Regions from separate parts of the Williamsia herbipolensis genome, predicted to be linked through region 4. Evidence: predicted binding sites of a transcription regulator. Region 4 holds the regulator's gene; each other region holds the start of a gene.

Region 1 (3,858 bases), 680 kb from region 4:
TCAGTCGACCTGGGCTTTCGTCATCAGAGAATGCCCACATCAGCCGCTGAGCGCCTGTGGGCGAGCGCGGTGGAGGAAAGTGGGGATCGGTGGATACGCGGGGGACGCGGTGCCGGACCGGCCGGCGATCACCCCGAGAACGACGAAACCGCGCACCGGGAATCGGTGCGCGGTCTCGTGTGTGAGGTCAGTGCGGGACTGTCGAGGCCCCGCAGAGGATCATTCCTGTTCGAACCGTCGGTTGAAGCGCTCTTCCATCCGCTCACTGAACGAGCGTGAGCCGTTGCCCCGCGGACGACGTCCCGTCGAGGACTCCGAGGTGGCTCCCGACGCCGGCGGCACGGACGAGCCGATGCCCCACAACGCGATGAGCCCGGCGGCGAACATGACGAGGAATCCGACGAGGCTGAGGATCGGGAACCCGCCGACCGTGACGTCGACGACCAGTCCGCCGATCAGCAACAGCAACCCCACGACGAACAGAACCGCGGCCTGCAGACGTTTACGCGTGGTCGACCCGCCGCGTACCCGCCGACGCCGGACATTCGACGCGAACTTGGGATCTTCGGCGTACAGCGCGTTCTCGATCTGTTCGAGCATTCGCTGCTCGTGCTCCGAGAGTGGCACCGCCCCTCCTTACAGCACTTCGGTCCGGTGACCGGACGGTGTCCAACGCATACCCGCGGCAGGTGTGTCGGGGTCGGTGGGCTCGTGTCGCGAGCCCTGGTGTCGATGATACGAGGTGATCGAGAAACCGACCACCATTACCCGGCTGAGAGTTCGGTCAGAGTCGCCGACCGGTGGCCTGCGGTCACCCGCGTCCCGTGCTCGAAGGCGACGACCTGCGCCCGCACGTCCTCCAGGAAGTCGGCGAGACGGGTCCGGGTGGCCTGCACACTCCGGGGATCGACATCGCGGACGACGCCCAGTTCGATGTCGGCTCGCAGACGCGAGAGCCCCGCGAAGTAGGTGGCCCAGGTGGTGAGCTCCGGCAGGGCCCGCGGCAGGCGCGCCCAGGCGCTGACCGGGCCCCGACGTGGGCGGGCGGTGGATTTCTCCCCGACCACCAGGGCGGCACCGGCCGCACGCAGGGCGGCGAGGTACAGCGCGCGGAGCTGCTCGGTCGGTTCGGGCGAGTCGTCCGCGTGCGCAGCCATGGCCTCGGCGCGACCGAGCAGTTCGCGGGCGCGCAGTGCGAGTCGTGGGTCGACCGTGGTGGTGCGCCGTGTCGTCGTACGTGTCCCGGTCATCGTCACACCCCTCTCGTGGTCTGTCTTCGTGTACCTGTGGAGGTTCAACCTCATCGGACGGATCAGTCATACCGCCGTCCACCGACAACGTGAGCAATGGAACAGCCGTTGCCCACCGGGACCCGGACGGACCGGACGACGATCGGACCGGCCCGGCCGCAGACGCTTCCCTCGTCCACCGCCGGACCGGCCGTCGGTCGTCGGGTCACGATGAGACTCGTCGCGGAGGTTGAGTACTCGAACACCCGTTCGACCTATTCAATATAGCTACCCCCCGACAAGGTCTCAAGAGGAGGCGCAGAACGGTGTCTGTTCGCCTGGTCGGCCTCGTCCCCGACGACGCCGGGGACTGGTTGAACCCCGCTCTCGACGTGTACGTCGAGGCCATGGGATACCCCCGGGGAACCCAGACACACCGCTCCCCGCTGTGGCGCGACCACATGCGACGACCCGGCTGGACCGCGGTCGGCGCCTACCGCTCCCCCGACGACGCGACGGGAGGGACGGCGGGCGGCGGGTCTCTGGTCGGCATCGCCTACGGCTACACCGGCGCGGGCGACCAGTGGTGGCACCAGCAACTCTGCGCGGGACTCCGACACGGCGGCTACACCCGCGAGCAGATCGACGAGATCACGCGCGACTACTTCGAACTGACCGAGCTCCACGTACATCCCCGCCTGCAGGGTCACCGCATCGGCGAGGCGCTGCTCGCGCGACTCCTCGAGGGACGGAGCGAGAGCAGCGTCCTGCTCTCCACACCGGAGGTGCCCGCCGACGACAACCGCGCTTGGCGCCTGTACCGACGGGTCGGTTTCGCCGATCTGCTCCGCCACTTCAGCTTCGCGGGCGATCCGCGACCCTTCGCCGTCCTCGGACGCCGACTACCGATGGGCCCCCATGACGACCAGCAGTGACGCCCGCATCCACGACGCGATCGTGGTGGGTGCCGGTCACAACGGACTCGTCGCGGCGACGTACCTCGCGCAGTCGGGCCTCGACGTGGCCGTCGTCGAACGCGACACCATCCCCGGTGGCGCCGTGTCCACGGTGGCCCGGTTCCCCGGCTACCGGGTCGATCGCGGATCCTCGGCCCACATCATGATCCGGCACACCTCGATCATCGACGACCTCTCGCTCGGGTCGCACGGCCTGCGCTACATCGACTGCGACCCATGGGCGTTCGCGCCGGCCGACGGCGACTCACCGGCGATCGTCTTCCGGACCGACCTCGACGCGACCTGCGTCTCGATCGAGGCCGCGTGCGGCGCACGCGAGGCCGACGCGTACCGACGGTTCGTCGCCGTATGGGGACCGCGGTCGGCGGCGGTCATGCGGATGTTCGCCCACCGCCCCACCGTCGGCGGGTTCGCGCGCTCGTTCTGGGGCATGCCCACCCGCGACGGGGTCACCGGCCGGGCCGCGGGGGCCAATCTCGCCCAGGAGTTCCTCCGCTCCGGAGATGCCCTGCTGGACAGCTGGTTCGACTCCGAGCGCCTCAAGGCCGCACTCGCGTGGTTCGGCGCGCAGTCGGGACCGCCGATGAGTGAGCCGGGTACCGCGCCGATGGTCGGCATCGCAGCGCTGATGCACACCCTGCCGCCCGGGCGCGCGGTCGGCGGCAGCGGCGCGCTCACCGAGGCGCTCGTCTCGGCCCTGGGGTCACACGGCGGCGAACTCGTGCTCGACGCCCCGGTCGAGTCGCTGGCGTGGACCGGCGACCACTGGCGGGTGACGTCGGCGGGCGGTGCGGTGCGCCGCGCGCGATCGGTCGTCGCGGCGTGCCACATCCTCACCACGCTCGACGCGCTCGCCGCCGGCGGTGTCGCCCCCGAGCAGGTGCGCCGGTGGCGGAGCCGGATCGAGGTCGGCCCGGGCATCGGCAGTGCCGTGCGGATCGGTGCCACGGCACTCCCCGACTACCCCGGACTGCCGTCGGACCTCCCCGCCCACGGCGTGCACTCCGGCCTCGGGCTGCTCGTCTCCGACCGGGCCCACCTGGCCGCGGCATACGGCGACGCCCGCGCGGGCCAACTCCCCCGCCGTCCGGCGTTGGTGGCCATGAGCTACTCCGCCATCGATCCGGGACTGGCACCACCGCAACGACACTCGCTCACCCTGTGGTCGCAGTGGCACCCACGTCACCTCGCCGAGAACCGTTCGTGGACCGACCTCGCACACCGGGCCGGTGACGACATCGTCGCCGAGATGGATCGACAGGCCCCCGGCTTCTCGTCCACCATCGAACACGTGCACGTACAGACCCCCGACCGCATCGAGGACGAGCTGGGTCTCGTCGGCGGCAACGTGATGCACGTCGAGATGTCGATGGACCAGATGTTCGCCTTCCGACCCCACCCCGACCTGGGCGGCCACCGGGTGCCCGGGGTACCGGGCCTCTACCTCGCCGGTGCCTCGACTCACCCCGGTGGAGGTGTCAGCGGCATCAGCGGCGCGCTCGCCGCCGACCTCGTGCTCTCCGATCGCGCCGGCCTCGCCGACACCGTGCGCGACGCTGTGGGTTCGGTGTGGACAGCGGTGCGCCGCAGGGCACCGGCGGTCGGCAGGCCGCGGACGTGACCGTCCCGACGGCCGCGCGCGACACCGCCGG
Region 2 (3,858 bases), 1.0 Mb from region 4:
ATCGGCGCGTGAGCACATGGTCGACGAACGACATCCCGGATCAGACCGGCCGCACGGTGGTCATCACCGGCGCCAACAGCGGTCTCGGCGCCCAGGCGGCGAAGGCTCTCGGTGCCGCGGGGGCGACGGTGATCCTCGCCTGCCGCACGGTGTCGAAAGCCGAGCCTGTCGCCGCCGAGATCGGACCGAACGCCTCGGTGGCCGCGCTCGATCTCGCCGACCTGTCGTCGGTGCGGGCGTTCGCCGAAGGCATCGACCACCTGGACGTGCTGATCAACAACGCCGGCGTGATGGCCGTCCCGAAGTCGCGCACCGCCGACGGCTTCGAGATGCAGTTCGGTACAAATCATCTCGGCCACTTCGCGCTGACCGGGCTGCTGCTGCCGAAGATCACCGATCGGGTGGTCACGGTGTCGTCGTTCGCCCACGCGATCGGCAAGATCGATCTCGACGACCTCAACTACGACCACCGTCGCTACGAGCGGTGGTCGGCCTACGGTCAGTCGAAGCTCGCGAACCTCATGTTCGCGTTCGAACTGGCGCGCAAGCTCGGCCGGTCGGGGTCGGCGGTGTCGTCGATGTGCGCCCATCCCGGCTACGCCAGCACGAATCTGCAGTCGCACACCGAGTCGTTCTACGACCGGTTCATGAAGCTGAGCAATCTCGTCGCCCAGTCGGCGGCCGACGGCGCGCTGCCCGAGCTCTACGCGGCGACCTCGCCCGAGGCGGCGTCGGGTGCCTTCTACGGTCCCCGTGGCCTCGGTGGTCTGCGCGGCGCGCCGACGCTCACCAAACCGTTGCCCAAGGCGCGCAACGAGAGTGTGGCGCAGTCGTTGTGGGTCGCGTCTGAGAAGCTGACGGGCGTCACCTTCGACCTCTGACGGTCACGAGGACACTTTCGCTCCCGTCGGTAACAGTCGCTTTCGACCGGAAGGCGCTGTAACTTCTCTCCGATCACCGCCCGCGATGATCGGAGAACAGTTGTGACCAGTCCTGATGATCCGAAGCCGGACGAGTCGTCACCGTCGATTCCCGCGGGTGAGCCCCCGACGTCTCCGCCGACCTACCCGCAGGCAGGGCCGCCGCCTGGATCGGCGCCGATCCCTCCCGGTGGGGTTCCGCCGCAGCCTGGTGGCCCCGGCGCCGCGCCCTACGGTGCGCCTCCGCCCTACGGTGCCGCGCCCTACGGCGCACCGCCGAAGAAGTCGCGCAAGAAGTTGTTCGCCATCATCGGCGGCGTCGTGGTGTTGCTTCTCGTGGTGGTCGTGATCATCGGCGTGGTCGCCTCCAAGGACACCATCACCGACATCAACGACGCGAAGGCCGGCGACTGCATCACCGTGAGCGGCAGCAGTACTGCCGCCAAGCCGAAGACGGTCGACTGCGGCAGCGACACATTCAACTTCGTGGTCGCCGAGAAGATCGACGGTGGTGCGAACTGCGCCAACGAGCAGTACTCCCAGCTGACGCAGGAGGACAAGGGCAAGTTGTGCCTGGTGCCGAACATGCAGGTGGACAAGTGCTATCAGCTCGCCGGTCCGGGCGGATCGATCACCGACTTCACCGAGGTCGAGTGCGGTGCCGAGCCGGCCGAGGGTGGAGCCCAGGTGGTCACGGTGAAGAATCGTGAGGACGCCACCGAGATCGACTGCACCGACGGCATCCCCATCACGTTCGAGAAGCCCACTCCACTGGGCTACTGCCTCGCGGTCAACAACTCCACCGGCTAGCCACCCAGTTGCTGACTGTGTGGAAACGGCCGTAGGTACTGCTGACTGTGTGGAAACGGCCGTAGGTACTGCTGACTGTGTGGAAACGGCCGTCGAGTGTGCTGACAACGTCGCGCCTGCCGACGACGAGACAACGCACACTCGGCGTCCGGCTTCCGCACCGTCAGCGGCAGTAGAACCCAACCTCCCACACGAAATACGTTCACAGTGAACAACATTCACTGAATTCAATCCTCCACACCTCGAACACACGTGCTAGAATAGACGTACAGTCACACCTGGGGAGGGGGCAGTCAGTGAGCGATCTCGTGGCGAAATACGCTGCCCTGCAAGCCCTGGTGAAGGAGATCGCGAAAGAGACCGCAGACGCCCACGACGACGAGACCGTCGCGCAACTGGCGATCGACCACCACAGCGTTGTGCGTCAATTCGAGTCCATCGGTAACCAGCGCATCCTCGAGGTCTCCGATCGTGACGCCCACCGCACCGTGGGGTGCGTGACCGTCACCGAGTTCCTGCAGACCAAACTGCGGATCACTCATCCCAAGAAACGTTTGCAGGCGGTCCAGGCGCTGGAACCGATGCACGCGATGACCGGCGAGAAACTGCCACCGGCGTGCCCGAACACCGCGCGCGAGTTGGCCGCCGGAACGATCGGACTCGATCACGTGCACGCGGTTCTCGACGTGCTGAAGAAGATCCCCTCGGCCGTCGGCGTGGAACAGCGGGCGCGGGCAGAGGAAGTCCTGGCCGAATTCGCAACCACACTCACGCCGAAAGAGATCGGCGCCGCCGGAGTCCGGATCCTGGCGCATCTCGACCCCGACGGAACACTGACCGACGACCACGACCGCGCCAGGAACCGGAAACTGAACCTCGGGTGCCAGGACTCGCAGTTGATGTCGAAACTCACCGCCACACTCGATCCGATCACCCGCGCCCTGTTCGACGTGGTGCTCGCCAAGTGGGCGGCGCCGGGGATGAACAATCCCGACGACGACCAGTCACCCAAAGGTGACCATGAGGACGCGAACCCCGAGCTGCTGAAGGAAGCAGCCGACCGCGACTGCCGCTCGCAGAGTCAGCGGAACCATGACGCATTCAAAGCTTTGCTCGATGCTGCGGTCAACGGCGGACTCCTCGGCAACTCCCATCGGGGTTTGCCGCCGCAGATCATCGTCTCGATCACCGACGCACAGCTGCGTGAGCATGCCGGTGTAGCACGCACCGCCACGGGCAGTGACCTGCCGATCAGCGACGTCGTGAAGCTCGCGGCCGAAGCGCAGCCCCACCTGGCCGTCTTCAGCGACGTCACCAACGAACCGTTGTTCTTCGGCCGGTCCCAACGTTTGGCGTCGCAGGCGCAACGGTTCATGGCCTTCACCCAGTACGGCGGCTGCAGCAAGGACGACTGCACGACACCGTTCGCGCACACCGAAATGCATCACGCCGAAGCTGATTGGGCTGACGGTGGTCTCACAGATTCCCCGCACCTGGCTCCGGCGTGTGGACCCCACAACCGGGCCGTCGGCGCAGAACCGCACCAATGGGTCACCGAAAAGATCACCGACGGACCCGACAAGGGCCGCTACGGATGGCGCCGCAACACCGACCCACCTGATCAACTCCGCGCCAACCACCTTCACCGCATCGACGAACTCTTCGAGCGACATCGGAACCGGTCCGACACCACTCCGGTGGTGAACGGGCGGTTCGACATCACCTGGCCGCGGGTGCACCTGTACCCGGCTGCGTAGCGGGGCGACGCTACGTCACCACACTCCGGTGGGCCGGAACTGCACGCTGATCCTCTGGCCCACACCGGTGACCTTGGGTATCGCGTGCTCCCAGGTGCGTTGGCAGCTCCCGCCCATGACGAGCAGATCGCCCTGCGCGACAAAGAACTTCAACGAAGCACCGCCGCCGCGCGGACGCAGCATCAACGGGCGGGGCGCGCCGAGAGACACGATCGCCACCATCGTGTCCTCGGTGCTGCCGCGTCCGATGGTGTCGCCGTGCCAGGCCACACTGTCGGATCCGTCGCGATAGAGGCACAAGCCGGCGGTCGCGAAACCCTCGGGCAGTTCGCCGCGGTAGTGCTCGGACAGTGCGTCGCGCATCGTCACGA
Region 3 (3,858 bases), 1.9 Mb from region 4:
TCACGTCGTCGAACCCGACGTCGGGTGGCGCCTCGGTCGGTTCCGGTATCGGACCCACCCGCATCACCACGGTGCTGGGGATCCTCAAGGCCTACACCACCCGCGTCGGGTCGGGCCCGTTCCCGACCGAGCTGTTCGACGAGTGGGGCGAGTACCTCGCCAAGACCGGCGGCGAGGTGGGTGTCACCACCGGCCGAGCGCGTCGCTGCGGCTGGTTCGACGCCGTGATCGCCCGTTACGCAACGCGTGTCAACGGCATCACCGACTACTTCCTCACCAAGCTCGATGTGCTCTCCAGCCTCGACACCATCCCGATCTGCGTCGCCTACGACGTCGACGGCGAGCGTGTCGACGACATGCCCATGACGCAGACCGGTTTCCACCACGCGAAGCCGATCTACGAGGAGATGCCCGGCTGGTGGGAGGACATCTCCGGCTGCCGCACGTTCGAGGATCTGCCGAAGACCGCGCAGGACTACGTGCTTCGCCTCGAAGAGCTTGCCGGCGCATATATCTCGTGCATCGGCGTGGGGCCGGGACGCGATCAGACGATCGTGCGCCGCGAGATCCTCTAGTCGCCGATGGGCACGTCCGGCTCCGACGACCTCCGCGATGTCGAACCGATCGAGGGGCGTCCGTGGATCTCGCGGATCTCCACCCCGTCGAGTCGCGTACGGATCGGTATCGCGATCGTCGGTGTGCTCGCGATCATCGGAGTCGCGGTGCCGCTGTTCATCTCACTGTTCAGCGGCGGCGATGCGCCCGACGCGGCGGCCCCGTCGACCACGGCGTCTCCGGTCGGTTCGGTCGTGCGCTCGGCGGAGCCGATGTACTCGAGCCCGGGGGAGTGCATCTCGCTGACGAAGGAGCCGGCCGGCATCGTCCCGGCGAAAGCCGACTGTGGCGCTTCGCAGTTCACGTTCATCGTCGCCACGGCCCTGCAGTCGTCGTCGGGTGACTGCGGTGTCGGCCACTACTCGCAACTCACCCAACCCGGTTTCGGCAAGCTCTGCATCCTGCCGAACTTCACCGCCGGCCAGTGCTATCTGATCCCCGGGGCGCGGGGCACGCTGGTCGACTTCCGTCGCGCACAGTGTGATTCGTCGGCGACCATCCGAGTGGCCGGCAGGGTCGCCGCTCCTACCATCGACTGCCCCGGCGGCGAGACGATCTCGTTCTCCCGGCCGTCGCCCCTGACCTACTGCCTCACCGCACCCCGCTGAATCGGCAAGGTCGAGGCTATGCTGACTGTGCGGAAACGGCCGGTCGGGTGGTGCTGGTTGTGCTGACTGTGTGGAAACGGCCGTCGAGTGTGCTCACACCACACCGCACGCCGACAACGAAACAGCGCACACTCGGCGTCCGGCTTCCGCACCGTCAGCGGTAGTAGAACGCAACCAGACGAGCGAAATGCACTAGCGTTCAACACTATTCACTACAATCAACCACCCACACCTCGAACATCCGTGCTAACCTGGATGTACAGAACCACCTGGGGAGGGGGCAGCGGTGAACGATCTCTTGGCGAACTACGCTGCCATCGAACACATCCTGGACCACATGGACGATGCCTCCTCCGACGCCTACGACGAGGAGACTGTCGCCGAGGTGGCGATCCGACACGAGCGCATCATGCGGCGCATGGAATCCGCCGGCAACCGCCGCATCCTGGAGGTCTCCGATCGCGATGCGCACCGCGCGGCGGGGTGCGTGACTCTGACCGAGTTCCTGCAGACGAAACTGCGGATCACCCACCCGAAGAAGCGTCTTCAGGCCGTCCAGGCGTTGGAACCGATGCACGCGATGACCGGTGAGAAACTGCCACCGGTGTGCCCGAACACCGCTCGTGAACTCGCCGCCGGAACGATCGGCCCCGACCACGTGCACGCGGTACTCGACGTGATCAAGAAGATCCCGTCAGCGGTGGATGCCGAGCGTCGTGCGTTCGCCGAACAGACTCTCGCCGAGTTCGCGACGACGTTGACGCCGAAAGAGATCAGCGCCGCCGGAGTCCGGATCCTCGCCCACCTCGACCCCGACGGACAACTCACCGACGACCGTGACCGCGCGCGGAACCGGAAACTGAACCTCGGGTGCCAGGACTCGCAGTTGATGTCGAAACTGACCGCCACGTTGGATCCGATCACCCGTGCTCTGTTCGACGTGGTGTTGGCGAAGTGGGCCGCGCCGGGGATGAACAACCCCGACGACGACCAATCACCGAAAGGCGATCACGCCGACGCCGACCCGCAGTTGCTGAAGGACGCAGCTGATCGGGACTGCCGCTCGCAGAGCCAACGCAACCACGACGCCTTCAAGGCTCTGTTGGATGCCGCGGTCAACGGTGGACTCCTCGGTGGCTCGCACCGCGGGTTGCCGCCACAGATCATCGTCTCCATCACCGACGCACAGCTCCGGGAGCACGCCGGTGTCGCACGCGCCGCGACCGGTACCGACTTGCCGGTATCCGACGTGATCAAACTGGCCGCCGACGCCCAAACCCACCTCGCGGTGTTCAGCGATGTCACAGGCGAACCCTTGTTCTTCGGCCGCGGCCGACGCCTCGCCTCACAAGCGCAACGGTTGATGGCCTTCGCCCAGTACCGCGGCTGCAGCAAAGACGACTGCACGACACCGTTCGCGCACACCGAAATGCACCACGCCGAAGCCGATTGGGCCGACGGCGGAAACACCGACTCCACCGACATGGCACCCGCATGCGGACGCCACAATCGGGCCGTCGGACCTGAACCCCACCAGTGGAGCACCGAGAAGATCACCGACGGTCCCGACCGCGGCCGCTACGGCTGGCGACGCAACACCGACCCACCCGACCGACTGCGCGCCAATCAGCTGCACCGGATCAACGAACTGATCGAGCGATACCGGTGCCCACCTGACGCCGTCCCGACGGTGAGTCGGGCGTTCGACATCACCTGGCCTGGGTTCGAGCTGTATCCGGCGGCGTAGCGGTGGCCGGGTTATGCCGCTGCTCGACTTTCCACACACTCAGCACCACCGCTCGGGTCGGGTTTCCGCGCGGTCAGCCTAAGCGGCCACCAAGTTGTAACCCCGTGTTCGTGTCACCGGGGAAGGATTCGAGCGTGTCCGTCTCCCGTCGTACGTTCCTGCGCTCCTCCGCCGCCGCGGGCCTGCTGATCCCCGCCGCCGGACTCCTCGCGCCCCAGGCGGTCGCGAGCCCGGCCCTGATCCGCGCCCGTCCGACGCTCACCCACGGCATCGCCTCGGGCGACCCGCGACCCGACGGTGCCCTGATCTGGGCGCGGTCGGACATCCCGGCGCGGATGATCGTCGAGACGTCGCTGTTCGAGAACTTCACCTTCGCACGCCGCTTCGTGGGCCCGATGGTCACGCCCGCCACCGACGGCACCGGACGCGTCCGCGTCACCGGGCACCCCGCCGGCGCGACCATCCACTACCGCGTCATCCTCGAATCCGACCGCGGCACCCGGTCGCGGCCGCTCACCGGCACCTTCCGCACCGCGCCCGTCCTGCCCGGGGCGATCACGATCAACTGGTCCGGCGACGTCGTCGGTCAGGGCTGGGGCATCAACGAGGCCATCGGCGGCCTGCACGGCTTCTCCACCCTCGCCGACCGTAACGCCGACCTGTTCATCCACTCCGGCGACACCGTCTACGCCGACGGCCCCCTGAAGGAGACGGTCACCCTCGACGACGGCCGCGTGTGGCGCAACGTGGTCACCGAGGCCAAATCCGATGTCGCACAGACCCTCGACGAGTTCCGCGGCAACCACAGCTACAACATGTCCGACACCAACTACCGCCGGTTCGCCGCCTCGACCACGCAGCTGGTGCAGTGGGACGACCACGAGACGT
Region 4 (3,858 bases):
GTTCGCCGAGCGCATCCGGCCCGCCTACCCGGTGTCGGAGCAGCGGATCCTACGTGCGATCGACGGTCTCGCCCGCGGAGCCGACGGAGGCGGTGGCGGCGCGCGACGGTGACGACCGCAGGTCGTCGATCTCGCGCTGGAAGTCGTCGACGGACTCGAACGACCGGTAGACCGAGGCGAAGCGCAGGTAGGCGACCTCGTCGAGTTCACGCAGCGGCCCGAGGATCGCCAATCCCACCTCGTTGCTGGGGATCTCGGCCGAACCCGAGGCACGGACGGCGTCCTCGACCTGCTGGGCCAGGAGCCGCAACCGGTCCTCGTCGACGGCGCGGCCCTGGCAGGCGCGACGGACGCCGAGCATCACCTTCTCGCGGCTGAACGGCTCGGTCACCCCGTTGCGCTTCACGACGGCGAGCACCGCGCTCTCCACCGTGGTGAACCGACGGCCGCAGTTCGAGCACGAACGGCGGCGGCGGATGGCCTGTCCCTCGTCGGCAACACGCGAGTCGACCACTCGGGTGTCCTCGTGCTTGCAGAAGGGGCAGTGCATCGACGTGTCCTCGAACCTGATCCGCGGGCGACGCGCGTCGAGGACGGACCCCGGGGCGTCACAGGGTCCGATGTGGACCCACGGTCGCGAGGATACCGACCCGGGTCGACCGTCACACACCGGTCAGTTCCGGTAGAGCGGCGCGAGCAGCGGTTGGCCGGCGGTGAGGGCCGATCCGCTCATGTGGTTGAGCTCCCTGATGTCGGCGACGACCGCAGACGTCGACCGATCCGGGGCGACGCGCTGCGCGAGCTCGCCCAACGACTCCCCGCCGCGGACGTGGACCACGGAGGTGCCGGAGATCGGCGCGGCGGTCGACTCGGTGGCGGCCGCCCCACCGATGACGACCGACCACACCGCGATCGCGAGGGCGATGCCGGCGACGATGGCCGCGCCCCATCCGATGGGGGCGGGACGGCGCGACACCGGTGCGTGGCGGCGTCCGTCGGCGCACACGACGCCCGCGGGGCGTGCCGCGACCGGCCGACCCGAGGGGCGGCGCCGTGCGGGCACGGGGCGCGGCGCCGGACGCGGCGCGCGCTCGACCGTGGCTCCGGCGGGCCGGTGACCCGCGTAGCCGGTGGTGCTGCTGTGACGCGTGAGAGTCTGATTCATGACGTGCTCCTCATCGACCAGACGTTCGAGTGAACGTGTGTTCGATTTGTATCACGCACCTCCGACAATGTCCCGACACGGTCGAACAAATGTTTGAAAGTTGTTATCTGCTGCACTACTGTCCCAGGTGACAGCAGGTCCGCGCGTCGTCCGAACCGTTCGAACAGACCGGTCGGGAGCGGGCCGCGACAGGAGGGACACCGTGTCCGACACCACCGTCACCACCACCGACTTCGCCGACGGCCCGATCAGCGAGGCCGATCTGACGCCTCGGCAGGCGAAGGTCCTCGAGGTCATCCGTGCGTCGGTCCGCGAGCGCGGTTATCCCCCGAGCATCCGCGAGATCGGGGACGCGGTCGGCCTCAACTCCACGTCGTCGGTCGCCCATCAGCTCCGCACCCTGGAGCGCAAGGGCTTCCTCAAGCGCGACGCGAACCGCCCCCGCGCGGTGAACGTCCAGGACGCCGATCCCGGTGACGGCGGCGGGTCGGATGCACTCTCGCTGCCGACCCCGACCTTCGTCCCGGTCCTCGGTCGGATCGCGGCCGGCGGGCCCATCCTCGCCGAGGAGGCCGTCGAGGAGGTCTTCCCACTCCCCCGCGAACTCGTCGGCGACGGCGCGCTCTTCCTGCTCCGGGTGGTCGGCGAGTCGATGATCGACGCCGCCATCTGCGACGGCGACTGGGTGGTCGTCCGCCAGCAGAACGTCGCCGACAACGGCGACATCGTCGCGGCGATGATCGACGGCGAGGCCACGGTGAAGACCTTCAAGCGCACCGGCGGACACGTGTGGCTGATGCCCCACAACCCGCAGTTCGAGCCCATCCCGGGTGACGAGGCGGCCATCCTCGGCAAGGTCGTCACCGTCATGCGCCGCCTCTGATCGACCGCACGCACCCCGCAGATCCCATCTGACCACGCCGCGTGTCACACTGAGTTCCCCGTTCGGCGGACGACAGGAGAAGTGATGGGCGCGCAGCGATTGGTCCTCGACGGGGCGGTGGTCGTCGTGACCGGCGCCGCCGGCGGCATCGGGCGAGAGGTCGTCCGTGAGGTGCATCGCCGCGGTGCCCGGGTGGTCTCACTCGACCTCTCCCAGGCGGCGGTCGACGACGCCGTCCGCGGACTCGATCCCGACCGCGTGCTCGCGGCACGCGCCGACGTCACGGTCCCCGCTGACCTGTCCGACGCAGTCGATCGCGCCGTTGCGCGGTGGGGACGGATCGACGTGGTGTTCGCCAACGCCGGTATCTCCAGCGGAGATTCGGCCGACACCGTGGCCAGCGTGGCCGACGGCGTGTTCGAGCGCGTCATCGGCGTCAACCTGATGGGCGTGTGGAACACGGTGCGGGCGGCACTGCCCCACATCATCGACTCCCGGGGCCACGTCCTCGTCACCTCGTCGACGTACGCCTATCTCAACGGGATGGTGAACGCGCCCTACGCGGCGTCGAAAGCCGCCGTCGAACAGATCGGACGCGCGTTGCGCAGCGAGCTCGCGGCCCACGGTGCGACGGCCGGGGTGCTCTACCCCGGATGGGTCGCGACCCCCATCGCCGACGTCGCCTTCGGCAAGGACGAACTGGCCACCGCGCTGATCAAGCGGGCCTTCCCGCGTCCCCTGCTCACGCCGATCAAACCCCGACGGGTCGGCCTGGCGGTCGCCGACGGGATCGAGGCCCGGTCACCGCGCATCCAGGTGCCACGCCGGTGGATCCCCGTCGCCGCACTGCGCGGGATCGTCAACCCGCTGTCGGATGCCGCCCTGCACCGTGATCCGACCATGATCGGCCTCGTGCGTGAGGTGGAGGACCGAGCTCACCGGCGGTGAACCCGATCGACCCTCGTCGCCGTCAGGCGTGCAGTGGCGCCGCCGCGGCGGCCCGTGCATCTGCCGGATCCGCAGTCGCCAGCGCCGCCTGCGCCGCGGCCCGGCACTGCGCCGTGGTCACCTGACCCAGCGCCGCACCCACCCCCGCCGCGGCCGCGGGTGCGCTCGACAGTGACGTGACCCCCATGCCCACCAGCACGCAGGCGAGCAACGGGTCGGCGGCGGCCTCACCGCACACGCCGACGGACTTGCCGGTCGCCGAACCCGCTGAGGCGACCATGTTGATCAGCGCGAGGACGGCTGGCTGCCACGGGTCGGTGAGGTAGGCCAGTTCGGCGGACATGCGGTCGGCCGCCATCGTGTACTGCGTGAGGTCGTTGGTGCCGATCGACACGAAGTCGACCTCGGCGAGGATCGACGGCGCGAGCAGGGCGGCCGAGGGGATCTCGATCATCACCCCGGCGACCAGGCCGCGGGCACGCACCTTCGCCGCGAAGTCGCGCGCCTCGGTCGCGGTGGCCACCATCGGGGCCATCACCCACGGGGACGAGCCGGTGGCCTCGGCGGCGGCCGCGATCGCGTCGAGCTGCCGGTCGAGCAGACCCGGGTTGCCGAACGCCACCCGCAGACCGCGCACACCGAGAGCGGGGTTGGCCTCGGTTCCGTTGTCGGCGAACAGGAGCGGCTTGTCGGAGCCGGCGTCGAGGGTGCGGATCACGATCTTCGCGTCGGGTTGCCCGGCGGAGGGGACGAACGCCTCGATGACCTCGCGGTAGAGCGCGGTCTGCTCGGCGGCGTCGGGCTCCTTCGCGCGGTCGAGGAAGGCCAACTCGGTACGGAACAGCCCGATGCCCTGGACCGG

The links. The regulator LexA, encoded in region 4, represses DNA repair genes until DNA is damaged. The targets are predictions, from matches to a motif close to CGAACANNTGTTCG.
Region 1: the regulator LexA is predicted to act here: its motif matches at 1,489-1,502, upstream of OG579_RS04330 (SAV_6107 family HEPN domain-containing protein).
Region 2: the regulator LexA is predicted to act here: its motif matches at 1,974-1,987, upstream of OG579_RS18455 (DUF222 domain-containing protein).
Region 3: the regulator LexA is predicted to act here: its motif matches at 1,458-1,471, upstream of OG579_RS09785 (HNH endonuclease signature motif containing protein).

What each region holds. Positions count from the first base shown of each region.
Region 1 is NZ_CP108021.1:958,171-962,028, forward strand. It holds gene OG579_RS04325 (DUF3040 domain-containing protein) at 220-627, opposite strand; gene OG579_RS04330 (SAV_6107 family HEPN domain-containing protein) at 765-1,250, opposite strand; gene OG579_RS04335 (GNAT family N-acetyltransferase) at 1,556-2,164, shown strand; gene OG579_RS04340 (phytoene desaturase family protein) at 2,148-3,827, shown strand; gene OG579_RS04345 (carotenoid biosynthesis protein) at 3,824-3,858, shown strand, end outside.
Region 2 is NZ_CP108021.1:3,966,813-3,970,670, forward strand. It holds gene OG579_RS18445 (oxidoreductase) at 9-881, shown strand; gene OG579_RS18450 (LppU/SCO3897 family protein) at 984-1,730, shown strand; gene OG579_RS18455 (DUF222 domain-containing protein) at 2,027-3,487, shown strand; gene OG579_RS18460 (alpha-ketoglutarate-dependent dioxygenase AlkB) at 3,503-3,858, opposite strand, start outside.
Region 3 is NZ_CP108021.1:2,161,869-2,165,726, reverse strand. It holds gene OG579_RS09795 (adenylosuccinate synthase) at 1-575, shown strand, start outside; gene OG579_RS09790 (flagellar basal body-associated FliL family protein) at 582-1,223, shown strand; gene OG579_RS09785 (HNH endonuclease signature motif containing protein) at 1,510-2,970, shown strand; partial or broken gene OG579_RS09780 (alkaline phosphatase D family protein) at 3,105-3,858, shown strand, end outside.
Region 4 is NZ_CP108021.1:278,897-282,754, reverse strand. It holds gene hrpA (ATP-dependent RNA helicase HrpA) at 1-112, shown strand, start outside; gene nrdR (transcriptional regulator NrdR) at 50-550, opposite strand; gene OG579_RS01255 (LysM peptidoglycan-binding domain-containing protein) at 674-1,165, opposite strand; gene lexA (transcriptional repressor LexA) at 1,368-2,048, shown strand; gene OG579_RS01245 (SDR family NAD(P)-dependent oxidoreductase) at 2,133-2,996, shown strand; gene OG579_RS01240 (phosphoenolpyruvate--protein phosphotransferase) at 3,019-3,858, opposite strand, start outside.